2 regions of the Pseudomonas sp. FG98 genome follow, and region 2 is predicted to be linked to the other one. Evidence: predicted binding sites of a transcription regulator. Region 2 holds the regulator's gene; the other holds the start of a gene.
The links. Region 2 encodes sigma-54, which starts transcription at its own class of promoters, with help from an activator protein. Its sites were predicted from a motif close to ANTGGCATNNANNTTGCTNT; they were not measured.
Positions count from the first base shown of each region.

Region 1: the regulator sigma-54 is predicted to act here: its motif matches at 2,852-2,871, upstream of glnA (type I glutamate--ammonia ligase).

Region 1 is NZ_JBMDIJ010000004.1:5,613-12,694, reverse strand. Features, by position in the region: gene typA (translational GTPase TypA) at 1-1,066, opposite strand, end outside; gene thiI (tRNA uracil 4-sulfurtransferase ThiI) at 1,182-2,636, opposite strand; gene glnA (type I glutamate--ammonia ligase) at 2,967-4,373, shown strand; gene ACODSK_RS04040 (cupin domain-containing protein) at 4,521-4,970, shown strand; gene ACODSK_RS04035 (YkgB family protein) at 4,985-5,476, shown strand; gene glnL (nitrogen regulation protein NR(II)) at 5,783-6,868, shown strand; gene ntrC (nitrogen regulation protein NR(I)) at 6,865-7,082, shown strand, end outside.
Region 2 is NZ_JBMDIJ010000006.1:27,819-34,900, reverse strand. Features, by position in the region: gene ACODSK_RS06310 (ZIP family metal transporter) at 1-21, shown strand, start outside; gene ACODSK_RS06305 (HPr family phosphocarrier protein) at 80-352, opposite strand; gene rapZ (RNase adapter RapZ) at 373-1,227, opposite strand; gene ptsN (PTS IIA-like nitrogen regulatory protein PtsN) at 1,230-1,694, opposite strand; gene hpf (ribosome hibernation-promoting factor, HPF/YfiA family) at 1,707-2,015, opposite strand; gene ACODSK_RS06285 (RNA polymerase factor sigma-54) at 2,097-3,590, opposite strand; gene lptB (LPS export ABC transporter ATP-binding protein) at 3,766-4,491, opposite strand; gene lptA (lipopolysaccharide transport periplasmic protein LptA) at 4,491-5,018, opposite strand; gene lptC (LPS export ABC transporter periplasmic protein LptC) at 5,005-5,577, opposite strand; gene ACODSK_RS06265 (KdsC family phosphatase) at 5,586-6,107, opposite strand; gene ACODSK_RS06260 (KpsF/GutQ family sugar-phosphate isomerase) at 6,107-7,081, opposite strand.

The DNA of each region.
Region 1 (7,082 bases), on a different contig from region 2:
ACTTGTCAGCCGAGTCGCCTTCTTCAACGCGCAGTGCAACGTTGTACAGCAGCTCTTTGTCCAGACGTTCCTTGATGTTGCGGGAAGTCACGAACTTGCCTTCTTTACCGCAGAACGGCGAGTCGTTGACCTGGAAGGTCATGGAAACGGTCGGCTCGTCGACGGTCAGCGGCTTCATCGCTTCGACCGCGTCCGGGGAGCACAGGGTGTCGGAGATGAACAGCTCGTCGAAACCGCTGATGCAGACGATGTCGCCAGCCTGGGCTTCTTCGACGTCAACGCGGTGCAGACCGTGGTGACCCATCAGCTTCAGGATACGGCCGTTGCGGCGCTTGCCGTCGGTGTCGATGGCGACGACCGGGGTGTTCGGCTTGACGCGACCACGGGCGATACGGCCAACACCGATAACGCCGAGGAAGCTGTTGTAGTCCAGAGCGGAGATCTGCATCTGGAACGGACCGTCACGGTCAACCGCTGGGGCTGGCACGTTGTCGACGATCGACTGGTACAGCGGGGTCATGTCTTCGGCCATGGCGGTGTGGTCGAGACCGGCGATGCCGTTCAGGGCCGAGGCGTAGACAACCTGGAAGTCCAGTTGGTCGTCGGTGGCACCCAGGTTGTCGAACAGGTCGAAGATCTGGTCCAGAACCCAGTCAGGACGCGCGCCCGGACGGTCGACCTTGTTGATCACGACGATCGGCTTCAGACCGGCTTCGAAGGCCTTCTTGGTCACGAAACGGGTTTGCGGCATAGGACCGTCTTGAGCGTCGACCAGCAGCAGCACGGAGTCGACCATCGACATTACGCGCTCTACTTCACCACCGAAGTCGGCGTGGCCGGGGGTGTCGACGATGTTGATGTGGTAGCCATTCCAGTTGATGGCGGTGTTCTTCGCCAGAATGGTAATGCCGCGCTCTTTTTCCTGGTCGTTGGAGTCCATGACGCGTTCGTCGTTGAGCTCGTTACGCTCCAGGGTGCCGGACTGGCGCAGGAGTTTGTCGACCAGGGTGGTTTTACCATGGTCAACGTGGGCGATGATGGCGATGTTGCGCAGATTCTCAATCACTGTGTGTATCTCGATCTCAGGTATTCGGTGCCGCCGCCAGGGCAGCGGGTTTCAGTAAACGGAGCAGGAAATCCGGTCGGGAGGACGATGGCGGGAACGATCGCCATCGTGCTTCCTAGGCGGGGCGATAAACGCGCACATTGGCGTGTCCCTCACTGAGCAGGTGATGAGCATGCAGGCGGCTCATGACACCTTTATCGCAATAGAGCAAATATTGACGGTTGCCATCCAGGTGCTTGAAGCGGCTGTTCAGAGCGTAGAACGGCACGGCCTGGACTTCGATGCCGTCGAGCAGCAGAGGTTCGTCTTCCTGGGCATCGGGGTGACGGATGTCGATGACGATCTGGCCCGGCAGGGCTTCGCTCAGTTCTTCGACCTGGACGTCCTGGCCCAGTTCGTCGATCACGTGGTCGATGGAGATGTAGCGGGCGCGCTCCAGGGCGCGGTCCAGCACTTCCATATCGAACTGCTTTTCTTCGTGGTCGACGCGGTGGCGCTTGGCGCAGGTGGTCGGGTTCACCGAAATCACGCCGCAGTATTCCGGCATGTGCTTGGCGAACTCGGCGGTGCCGATTTCGTTGGCCTGGTCGATGATGTCCTGCTTGTGGCTGGCCAACAGCGGACGCAACACCAGCTTCTCGGTGGCCGAGTCGATCACCGCGAGGTTCGGCAGGGTCTGGCTGGACACCTGGGAGATCGCCTCGCCGGTCACCAGCGCGTCGATTTCCAGACGATCGGCAACGCGGGTGGCGGCGCGCAGCATCATGCGCTTGAGGGTCACGCCCATATAACTGTTGTCGACCTTGCCGAGGATCTCGCCGACCACTTCCTCGAACGGCACGCTGACGAACAGTACGCGCTGGCTGCTGCCGTATTTCTTCCACAGGTAGTGGGCGACTTCCATCACCCCCAGTTCGTGGGCACGGCCGCCAAGATTGAAGAAGCAGAAGTGGGTCATCAGGCCGCGACGCATCATCTGATAGGCGGCGACGGTGGAGTCGAAACCGCCGGACATCAGGGTCAGGGTCTGCTCCAGCGCACCCAGCGGGTAGCCGCCGATGCCCTTGTGCTGGTTGTGGATCACGTAGAGGCGCTTGTCGCGCACTTCGATACGCACTTCCACTTCCGGGTTGCGCAGGTCGATGCCAGCGGCACCGCACTGCTGGCGCAACTGGCTGCCGACGTAGCGGTCGACGTCCATCGAGGTGAAGTCGTGATGGCCGCCGCGCTTGCAGCGCACGGCGAAGCGCTTGCCGGCCAGCAGGTGGCCGAAGTGGGTCTTGCACTTGGCGACGATATCGTCGAAGTCGCCCAGCGGGTATTCGTCGACCTGCAGGAAATGCGCGATCCCCGGCATGCAGGTCAGGCGCTCGGTCATCTCGCGCAGTACTTTCTCGTCCTCGACGCGGGTCACCACCTCGAGGTTGTCCCAGACGCCATCGACCTTGACCTCGGGATCGAGCTCACGCAGCACGGCGCGGATATTACGGCCGAGCTGACGAATGAACCGCTTGCGGACCGGGCGGCTCTTGATGGTGATTTCTGGAAAGACTTTGACGATCAGTTTCATGGAAAACAGCGCGCGAGCGGCCAGCCGAAAAAGGGGGGCGCGGATTATAGCGGAAATTGCTCAAGGTTTGACCAACTTTTGTCCGAATGCTTTCTTGTGCACCAATTTGGTTCAGCTAGACATTTTTACGCATCCAAAGAGTGCATAAAAAATCGACATTTACTGCTCAAAGGGCTGAAACGCGAGAAAACGGGGCATAAATCCCGTTTTTGGGCACTGGCATGCAATTTGCTCCCTTGTGAGGCAGGTTGCCTTGGTCGAGTATTCCGGCCCGGCATCACCCAAATTCAAGGGCTGCACAGGCAAGCTCTACCCCACCCGGAGGACACCATGTCGAAGTCGGTTCAACTCATCAAAGATCATGACGTTAAATGGATTGATCTGCGCTTCACTGACACCCGCGGCACCCAGCACCACGTCACCATGCCAGCCCGTGACGCGCTGGAAGACGACTTCTTCGAAGTCGGCAAGATGTTCGACGGTTCCTCCATCGCTGGCTGGAAAGGCATCGAAGCCTCCGACATGATCCTGATGCCGGTCGACGACACCGCCGTTCTGGACCCGTTCACCGAAGAGCCGACCCTGATCCTGGTCTGCGACATCATCGAGCCTTCCAGCATGCAAGGCTACGATCGCGACCCACGTGCGATCGCCAAGCGCGCCGAAGAGTACCTGAAGAGCACCGGCATCGGTGACACCGCCTACGCCGGTCCAGAGCCAGAGTTCTTCATCTTCGACGAAGTGAAGTTCAAGTCCGACATCTCCGGCTCGATGTTCAAGATCTTCTCCGAGCAAGGTTCCTGGATGTCCGACCAGGACGTCGAAGGCGGCAACAAAGGCCACCGTCCAGGCGTCAAAGGCGGCTACTTCCCGGTTCCGCCGTTCGACCACGACCACGAAATCCGTACTGCCATGTGCAACGCACTGGAAGAAATGGGTCAGACCGTCGAAGTTCACCACCACGAAGTGGCGACTGCCGGCCAGAACGAAATCGGCGTCAAGTTCAACACCCTGGTGAAGAAGGCTGACGAAGTTCAGACCCTGAAGTACGTCGTGCACAACGTTGCCGATGCCTACGGCCGCACCGCGACCTTCATGCCTAAGCCTCTGTACGGCGACAACGGCTCGGGCATGCACGTTCACATGTCGATCTGGAAAGACGGCAAGAACACCTTCTCCGGCGAAGGCTATGCCGGCCTGTCCGACACCGCCCTGTACTTCATCGGCGGCATCATCAAGCACGGTAAGGCCCTGAACGGCTTCACCAACCCGTCGACCAACTCCTACAAGCGTCTGGTCCCAGGCTTCGAAGCTCCGGTAATGCTGGCCTACTCGGCTCGCAACCGTTCCGCCTCGATCCGTATTCCTTACGTCGGCAGCCCGAAAGCCCGCCGTATCGAAGCCCGCTTCCCGGATCCGGCTGCCAACCCGTACCTGGCCTTCGCTGCACTGATGATGGCCGGTCTGGACGGTATCCAGAACAAGATCCACCCAGGCGACGCAGCGGACAAGAACCTGTACGACCTGCCACCAGAAGAAGCCAAGGAAATCCCGCAAGTCTGCGGCAGCCTGAAAGAGGCCCTGGAAGAACTGGACAAAGGCCGTGCGTTCCTGACCAAGGGCGGCGTGTTCTCCGACGACTTCATCGATGCCTACATCGCTCTGAAATCCGAAGAAGAAATCAAGGTCCGTACCTTCGTACACCCGCTGGAATACGACCTGTACTACAGCTGCTGATCCAGTGACGCCCGCGCAAGCGGCGTAAGTACGTGGAAAAGGCCTCCCTCGGGGGGCCTTTTTCGTACAGCCCCCTGCGAAACACCCGATATTTCCTGCCTCTACCTCCGTCCATGCTAGCCCGCTCTTCATTCAAGCGAGGTTCACATGGTCCGCCCATTTGCTCTGCTCGGCCTGCTCCTCCCCCTGGTCGGGTGCGCCACTCCTGCTGTCGATGGAAAACCCGAAACCACCGTTCTACTCCAGGCCACCCACGCCTGGGACGGAACGAGCTACCAGTCGTATCCCAGTGGCCAACCGCAGTTGACCCTGCTGAAAATCCTGATCCCGCCTCACACCACCCTCGACTGGCACCAGCACCCCACGCCAAGTGCCGGCTACCTTCTGTCCGGTGAACTACTGGTAGATACCCACGATGAAAAACACCTGACGCTGCTCAAGGCCGGCGACGCACTGGCCGAAACTGTCGGTCGCATACATCGCGGAAGAACCGGTGAGCAAGCTGCAGAGCTGATCGTGTTCTATGCCGGCAACACGACACTGCCACTGAGCCAGTCAAACTCCGACCAAGCATCGGCTCCATACGTCAGTCCATGAAGAGAGCCGTTCGAATGATCTCACCTGCCTTGAAACACCTGCTCGCCAGCGATCTGGACATCCGGATCATGCGCTGGGTACTGGTCCTGATCTTCGCAATCTTCGGCTACAGCAAATGGTTTCCCTATGAAGCCGAGGCGTTGATACCACTCGTCGGCAACAGCCCGCTGCTGTCGTGGATGCATCAGCTCTTTGGCATACAGGGCGCCAGCTATGCACTCGGCGTCGCGGAATGGGCGATCGGCTTCGGGCTGATCATCGGAGCATGGCTGCCCAGGGTCTCCGTGGTCGCGGCTGCGGCCTCGTGCGTCACCTACCTGACCACCCTGACCCTGATCTTCACCACACCCAATGCATGGGAAGCCTCTGCGGGCGGCTTCCCGGCGATGGGTGGCGCTACCTCCTTCCTGATCAAGGATGCCGTGCTGCTGGCGGGCTCGATCATGCTGCTCAAGAGCGGCCTGCTGCAGGTGGCCGGCAACTGCCCGAAACCGAAAGCGTCATAGCAACAGTGCCCGACAGGCCTGGAGAACCACTCCAGCCCTGTCGGGCAACCAATTCGAAGCCACTGCTCTATATTGGTGCGCTATAAAAGTAATAGGCGCCCTACATATCCCATTTTGGGTCACTGATACCCGCTATCCCGGTCATATCCTGGCCTTTTTCGGGCAGATTCCCCAGTTTCTCCTGGTTTTCCGCTTCTTTTTGGAGCCTTGGTTTGCTTTTTGCATTTTCCGTGGATCAGCGAATGAACGCGTTCGCGCCCTGACCCTCACAGGTCGACATGTGCCAAAAGAGGTCAAAGACGCCACATGACCATCAGCGATGCACTGCACCGATTGCTACTGGACAACCTGACCACCGCCACCATCCTGCTCAACGCCGAACTGCGCCTTGAGTACATGAACCCGGCGGCGGAAATGCTCCTGGCCATCAGCGGCCAGCGCAGCCATGGCCAGTTCATCAGCGAACTCTTCACCGAGTCCACCGAGGCACTCAATTCCCTGCGCCAGGCGGTGGAACATGCCCACCCCTTCACCAAGCGCGAAGCCCAGCTCACCTCCCTGACCGGGCAGAGCCTCACCGTCGACTACGCCGTCACGCCGATCCTCAGCAACGGCCGCACCCTGCTGCTGCTCGAAGTGCATCCCCGCGACCGTCTGCTGCGCATCACCAAGGAAGAGGCCCAGCTGTCGAAGCAGGAAACCACCAAGATGCTGGTGCGCGGCATGGCCCACGAGATCAAGAACCCGCTGGGCGGGATCCGTGGCGCTGCGCAATTGCTGGCGCGCGAGCTGCCCGACGAGGGGCTCAAGGACTACACCAACGTCATCATCGAAGAAGCCGACCGCCTGCGGAACCTGGTCGACCGCATGCTCGGTTCGAACAAGCTGCCGCTGCTGGCGCTGACCAACGTTCACGAAGTGCTGGAGCGGGTCTGCAGCCTGGTGGAAGCGGAAAGCCAGGGCGGCATCACTTTGGTGCGCGACTACGACCCGAGCCTGCCGGACGTGCTGATCGACCGCGAACAGATGATCCAGGCCGTGCTCAATATCGTGCGCAACGCCATGCAGGCCATCAGCGCGCAAAACGAACTGCGCCTGGGCCGCATCACCCTGCGCAGCCGGGCCATGCGCCAGTTCACCATCGGCCACATCCGTCACCGCCTGGTGGCCAAGATCGAGATCATCGACAACGGCCCCGGCATTCCTGCGGAACTGCAGGACACCCTCTTCTATCCCATGGTCAGCGGCCGCCCGGACGGTACCGGGCTGGGCCTGGCCATCACCCAGAACATCATCAGCCAGCACCAGGGCCTGATCGAATGTGACAGCCACCCGGGCCACACCACCTTCTCGATCTTCCTGCCACTGGAACAAGGAGCCGCTTCCTCATGAGCCGTAGTGAAACTGTCTGGATCGTCGATGACGACCGCTCCATCCGCTGGGTCCTGGAAAAAGCCTTGCAACAGGAAGGCATGACCACCCAAAGCTTCGACAGTGCCGATGGCGTCATGAGTCGCCTCGCTCGCCAGCAGCCGGACGTGATCATCTCCGACATCCGCATGCCGGGTGCCAGCGGCCTCGACCTGCTGGCACAGATCCGCGAGCA
Region 2 (7,082 bases):
ATGGATACCGCGCTGTCTTGATTCTCTGCGTTAAACGAAAAAGCCCGCCAATCTGGCGGGCTTTTTCATGGCTGGCAATTCATTCGCCTTCGTCGAAGCGGTTGTTGATCAGTTCGACCAATGCCTGCAGAGCATCGTTGTCCTGCTCGCCTTCTGCCGACAGGTGGACGGTGGTGCCCTTGCCCGCGGCGAGCATCATCACCGCCATGATGCTTTTGCCATCGACCAGCTTGTCCGGTGCTCGTCCAACCTTGACCGCGCAGGGAAACTTGCCCGCCACGCCGACGAACTTGGCAGCCGCACGGGCATGCAGGCCCAGCTTGTTGATGATCTCGATTTCAATGGCGGGCATCGCGGGTGGGATCCTGTGGACTAGAGGTCGCGGTGGCGAACCTGGACGTTCTTCAATATGGGTTGCAGCAACTGGCCGAGCCGTTCGGTGAGGTAGACCGAGCGATGGTGACCGCCAGTGCAGCCAATGGCAACGGTGACGTAAGCGCGGTTGCTGGCGGCGAAGCGTGGCAACCATTTCAGCAGGTAGGACGATATGTCCTGGAACATTTCTTCCACATCCGGTTGTGCGGCCAGGTAGTCGATCACCGGCTGGTCCCGGCCGGAATGCTCGCGCAATTCAGGTTTCCAGTAGGGATTGGGCAGGCAGCGAACATCGAACACCACGTCGGCATCCACCGGCATGCCGCGCTTGAAGCCGAACGACTCGACCAGGAAGGCCGTGCCGGGCTCGGGTTGATTGAGCAGGCGCAGCTTGATCGAGTCCCGCAACTGGTAAAGGTTGAGGTTGGTGGTGTCGATCTTCAGGTCCGCCAGGTCGGCGATAGGGCCGAGCAGTTCGCTTTCGACCCGGATGGCCTCGGCAAGCGAGCGGTCCTGGTTGGTCAGCGGATGACGTCGGCGAGTTTCGGAGAAACGCTTGAGCAGGGTTTCTTCGTCGGCGTCCAGGTAGAGCACATCGCACTGGATATGCCGGGCCCGTGCTTCTTCGAGCAATTCAGGGAAGCGCGTGAGGTGGCTCGGCAGGTTGCGGGCGTCGATCGACACGGCGACCCGCGGTTGCAGCAGCTCGGTGTTGATCAGCGCGCTCTCCGCCAGCTGCGGAAGCAGGCCGGCGGGGAGGTTGTCGATACAGTAGAAGCCATTGTCTTCCAGGACATCGAGGGCGGTGCTTTTGCCGGATCCGGAACGGCCGCTGACGATGATCAGGCGCATGCTCAGGACTCGTTCTGCGCGTCCAGGACAACCTGGTACAGGGCGGTGCTGCTGTCGGCAGCGCGCAGCCTGTCGCGAACATCCTTGCGGTCGAGCATGCTGGCAATTTGGCGTAGCAGTTCAAGATGCGCATCGGTGGCGGCTTCCGGGACCAGCAGGACGAACAGCAGGTCTACCGGGGCGCCGTCGATGGCGTCGAAATCGATGGGGGCATCCAGATGCAACAGCGCGCTGACCGGGCTGGTGCAGCCCTTGAGGCGGCAGTGAGGGATGGCGATGCCATTGCCGAAACCTGTCGAGCCGAGCTTTTCCCGGGCAATCAGGCTTTCGAACACTTCCTGGTTTTCCAGTCCGGGAACTTCCTTCCCGATCAGGTTGGCGATCTGTTCAAGTACGCGCTTTTTACTGCCTCCCGGCACGTTCACCAGGGAACGGCCGGGGGTCAGGATGGATTCAAGTCGGATCATGGATGAGGGGGATCAGCGGGCCGCTGCACCTTGCAGCAGACTTTGCTGTTTTTCCTTGTGTTTTTTCAGTTGGCGGTCGAGCTTGTCGGTCAAGGAGTCGATGGCGGCATACATGTCGGCGTCTTCGGCATTGGCGACCACTTCACCACCGGGAATCTGCAAGGTCGCCTCCACTTTCTGCTGGAGTTTCTCGACCTTCATGATGACCTGGACGTTGGTGATCCTGTCGAAATGACCCTCCAGGCGCTTGAGCTTGAGCTCGACATATTCACGAAGCGGAGGAGTGACTTCTACATGTTGTCCACTGATGTTGACTTGCATACTGCTTCTCCTTTGTTGCCGTGCATAAAGAGGCAGGTGTTGCGCCTGCCACTGAATTGCGATGGCACATCTCAGGGAATGTCACATCAATCGCTTGCGCTCACTCGATGGTGCAATGCCGAGGGACTCGCGGTACTTGGCGACGGTGCGACGTGCTACCTGGATGCCTTGTGCCTCCAGTAAACCAGCGATCTTGCTGTCACTCAATGGCTTTTTCTGATTTTCCGCGGCAACCAGTTTCTTGATGATCGCGCGGATGGCGGTGGAGGAGCATTCACCGCCTTCGGAGGTGCTGACGTGGCTGGAGAAAAAGTACTTCAGCTCGTAGATGCCACGCGGCGTGTGCATGTATTTCTGCGTGGTCACCCGGGAAATGGTCGACTCGTGCATGCCCACCGCCTCGGCGATATCGTGCAGCACCAGCGGCTTCATGGCTTCGTCGCCGTGGTCGAGGAAACCGCGCTGATGCTCGACGATCTGCGTGGCAACCTTCATCAGGGTCTCGTTGCGGCTCTGCAGGCTCTTGATGAACCAGCGCGCCTCCTGCAACTGGTTGCGCATGAAGGTGTTGTCGGCGCTGGTGTCGGCGCGGCGAACGAAACCGGCGTACTGTGGATTGACCCGCAGGCGCGGTACCGCCTCCTGGTTCAGTTCCACCAGCCAGCGATCGTTGTCCTTGCGCACGATCACGTCGGGTACCACATACTCCGGCTCGCTGGATTCGATCTGCGACCCGGGGCGCGGGTTGAGGCTCTGCACCAGCTCGATGACCTGGCGCAGCTCGTCTTCCTTGAGCTTCATGCGGCGCATCAGCTGGCTGTAGTCGCGGCTGCCGAGCAGGTCGATGTAATCACTCACCAGGCGCTGTGCTTCAGCCATCCATGGGGTGTTGGCGGGCAGTTGGCGCAGTTGCAGCAACAGGCACTCGCCCAGGTTGCGTGCGCCGATGCCGGCGGGTTCGAACTGCTGGATGCGGTGCAGGACGGCTTCGATCTCGTCCAGCTCGATATCGAGCTCGGGATCGAAGGAGTCGCAGATTTCTTCCAGGGTTTCGTCGAGGTAACCCTGATTGTTGATGCAATCGATCAGGGTGACGGCAATGAGGCGGTCGGTGTCCGACATCGGTGCCAGGTTGAGCTGCCAGAGCAGATGGCTCTGCAGGCTCTCGCCCGCGGAGGTGCGGGTGGTGAAGTCCCACTCGTCGTCATCGTTGCTGGGCAGGCTGCTGGCGCTGGTCTGGTAGATATCTTCCCAGGCCGTGTCGACCGGCAGTTCGTTGGGGATGCGCTCGTTCCATTCGCCTTCTTCGAGGTTTTCCGCAGTGGGCCCGGTCTGTTCGAAGCTGCTCTCCTGAGATTCCGCGACGGGTTTGCTCTCGGCGTTGTCGGCCATGGGGTCGCTGTTGTCGAAGTCGTCGCCGTCTTCCTGGCGTTCGAGCATCGGATTGGACTCCAGGGCTTCCTGGATTTCCTGCTGCAGGTCCAGCGTGGAGAGCTGGAGCAGACGGATGGCCTGTTGCAACTGCGGGGTCATCGTCAGTTGCTGGCCCATTCTTAGGACGAGCGATGGTTTCATGGCTGGGGCTTTACACCTTATTCGCCGGCGCGCATGCGCCATCTACTACACGGGCGCTGGGCGCCAATTTTAAGCAAGATATATGCCTGAAATTGTAGCGTTTGCCTAGAGCGCTGTAACAATTAAGCCGCAATAATGGCTGAATGCCAGCGCTCGGTCACTCCGGTATTTCGATCTACAGGCGGAACTCGTGGCCGAGGTACACCTCTTTCACCAGCTGGTTGGCCAGGATGGTTTCCGAATCGCCTTCGGCGATCAACTGGCCGTCGTTGACGATGTACGCGGTTTCGCAGATATCGAGGGTTTCACGGACGTTGTGGTCGGTGATCAGGACGCCGATGCCCTTGGCCTTCAGGTGATGGATGATCTGCTTGATATCGCCGACCGAGATCGGGTCGACGCCGGCGAAGGGTTCGTCGAGCAGGATGAACTTCGGAGCGGTGGCCAGGGCGCGGGCGATTTCCACCCGGCGGCGTTCACCTCCGGACAGGCTCATGCCGAGGTTGTCGCGGATATGGCTGATGTGGAATTCCTGCAGCAGGCTTTCCAGCTCCTTGCGCCGGCCATCGCTGTCGAGGTCCTTGCGCGTCTCCAGGATCGCCATGATGTTGTTGGCCACCGACAGCTTGCGGAAGATCGAGGCTTCCTGGGGCAGGTAACCGATGCCGGCGCGAGCGCGGCCATGCATCGGTTGATGGCTGACATCCAGGTCGTCGATCAGGACGCGGCCCTGGTCGGCCTGGACCAGGCCGACGATCATGTAGAAGCAAGTGGTCTTGCCGGCGCCGTTGGGGCCGAGCAGGCCGACGATCTGGCCGCTGTCGATCGACAGGCTGACATCACGTACCACTTGTCGGCTCTTGTAGCTCTTGGCCAGGTGCTGGGCTTTGAGGGTTGCCATTACTCGGCCTTCTTCTTCGGCTGGATCACCATGTCGATACGCTGGCGTGGTGTCTTGATGTCCTTGCCGCCGCGACCGGCAGTGGCGACCTGGGTCTTGGAGTTGTAGACGATCTTCTCGCCTTCGGTGGTGTTGCCAGCGTTGATTACCTTGGCCTGGTCGGTAAGGATGATCAGGTCCTTGCCGGCCTGGTACTGGATCTGCTTGGCATAGCCTTGCATCTTGTCCGGCTTGGCGGCGTCCTGCTGCTGCTCGAAGTAGGCCAGGCTGCCGACGGAGGTCGCGGTGTCGATATCGCCGGCCTGGTTGAGGGTGACGGTCACGACATTGCCTTTGATCATCATCGAGCCCTGGGTGATGATCACGTCGCCGGTGTAGGTAGCGACCTTGTTCTTGTCATCCATCTGGGCGCTGTCGGCCTGGATGCGAACAGGTTGCTCACGGTCGTTCGGCAGAGCCCAGGCGCTCGCGCTTCCCAGTGCCGCGCTCAGGCTGAGCAAATAAGGGAGGGTTTTAACGAGCCTCATACTGTCCTCTTACGTTGGACAGCAGGTCCATCCTGCCGTCTTTCAAATACGCTTTCATTCCCTTGCCCGTAGTCACGCCACCGGCGCCGTCGATTCTAACGTCTTGCTCGGTTTGCGCATATTGCTTCTGCGGGAATACCGTCATGCGACTGGATGTGATGATCGTGGTGCGGTTCTGTTCGTCGGTGCGTGCGACCCGGACCGAATCGATCAGCTCGACCTCGGTGCCGTCCGGGTTGACCTCGCCACGTTCGCTCTGGACGTGCCAGGGGAAGGTGGTGCCGCGGTACATCTGCAGGTCCGGTTTGGTCAGCAGGGTGACTTCGCTGGCCTTGAGGTGCTCGACCTTGTCCGCAGTCATTTCATATTGCAGTTTGCCATCGGGCAGGAACTGCACACTGTGGGCATTGATCGCGTAGTAGTCGATGGCACTTTCGTCGACCTGCGCCACGGTCTGGTCGAGGAAGCGCTCGGGAACGATGTTCCAGTAGCCGATCGCCCCGAAAAGCACGGCGATCACGCCGAACAGCGCGATATTGCGGATCTTCTTGCTGAACATGACGTGCTCTACAGATAGTGGGCGTTTGCTGCTTCCAGGTTGCCCTGGGCTTGCAGGATCAGTTCGCAGAATTCACGGGCCGCGCCTTCGCCCCCGCGGGCCTGGGTGACACCGTGGGCATGCTGGCGGACGAACGCCGCCGCATTGGCGACCGCCATGCCCAGGCCGACCCGGCGGATCACTGGCAGGTCGGGCAGGTCGTCGCCGAGGTAGGCGACTTCCTCATAGCTTAGGCCGAGTTGGCCGAGAAGTTCGTCGAGCACCACCAGTTTGTCCTCGCGGCCCTGGTACAGGTGCGGGATGCCGAGGTTCTTCGCTCGGCGCTCGACCACCGGGGTCTTGCGTCCGCTGATGATCGCCGTGGTCACCCCGGAGTTCATCAGCATCTTGATGCCCTGGCCGTCGAGGGTGTTGAAGGTCTTGAATTCGCTGCCGTCCTCGAGGAAGTACAGGCGCCCGTCAGTGAGCACGCCGTCCACGTCGAAAACCGCCAGCTTGATGGCTTTGCCGCGTTGCAACAGGGTATTCATCACATCACTCCGGCGCGCAGCAGGTCGTGCATGTTCAGGGCTCCGACCGGATGGTCGGCCTTGTCGACGACCACCAGCGCGCTGATCTTGTGGTCTTCCATGATCTTCAGGGCCTCGGCGGCGAGCATCTCGGCGCGGGCGGTCTTGCCGTGCACGGTCATGACTTCTTCGATCAACGTCTTGTGCACGTCGATATTGCGGTCGAGGCTACGGCGCAGGTCGCCGTCGGTGAAGATCCCGGCCAGGCTGCCGTCGGCTTCGACCACCACGGTCATGCCCAGGCCCTTGCGCGACATTTCCAGCAGTGCGTCCTTGAGCAGGGTGCCACGGCTGACCTGGGGCAGTTCGTCGCCAGCATGCATCACGTTCTCGACCTTGAGCAGCAGGCGGCGGCCCAGGGCACCTCCCGGATGGGAGAAGGCGAAGTCTTCGGCAGTGAAGCCACGGGCTTCGAGCAGGGCGATGGCCAGGGCGTCGCCCAGCACCAGCGCTGCGGTGGTCGAGGAGGTCGGTGCCAGGTTCAGCGGGCAGGCTTCCTGGGCCACGCGTGCGTCGAGGTTGACCTCGGCAGCCTTGGCCAGTGGCGATTCGGGATTGCCGGTGAGGCTGATGAGCTTGATGCCCAGGCGCTTGATCAGCGGCAGCAGGGTGACGATTTCGGCAGTGGAACCGGAGTTCGACAGGGCCAGGATGATGTCGTCCCGGGTGATCATGCCCATGTCGCCGTGGCTGGCCTCGGCGGGATGGACGAAGAACGCCGGGGTCCCGGTGCTCGCCAGGGTCGCGGCAATCTTGTTGCCGATGTGCCCGGATTTGCCCATGCCTACCACGACAACACGGCCCTTGCTGCCCAGGATCAGTTCGCATGCCTTGACGAAGTCGGCGTCGATGTGGGCCAGCAGGCCTTCTACCGCTTCGATTTCAAGGCGGATGGTGCGCTGCGCGGATTGGATCAGGTCGGTGGATTGGCTCATG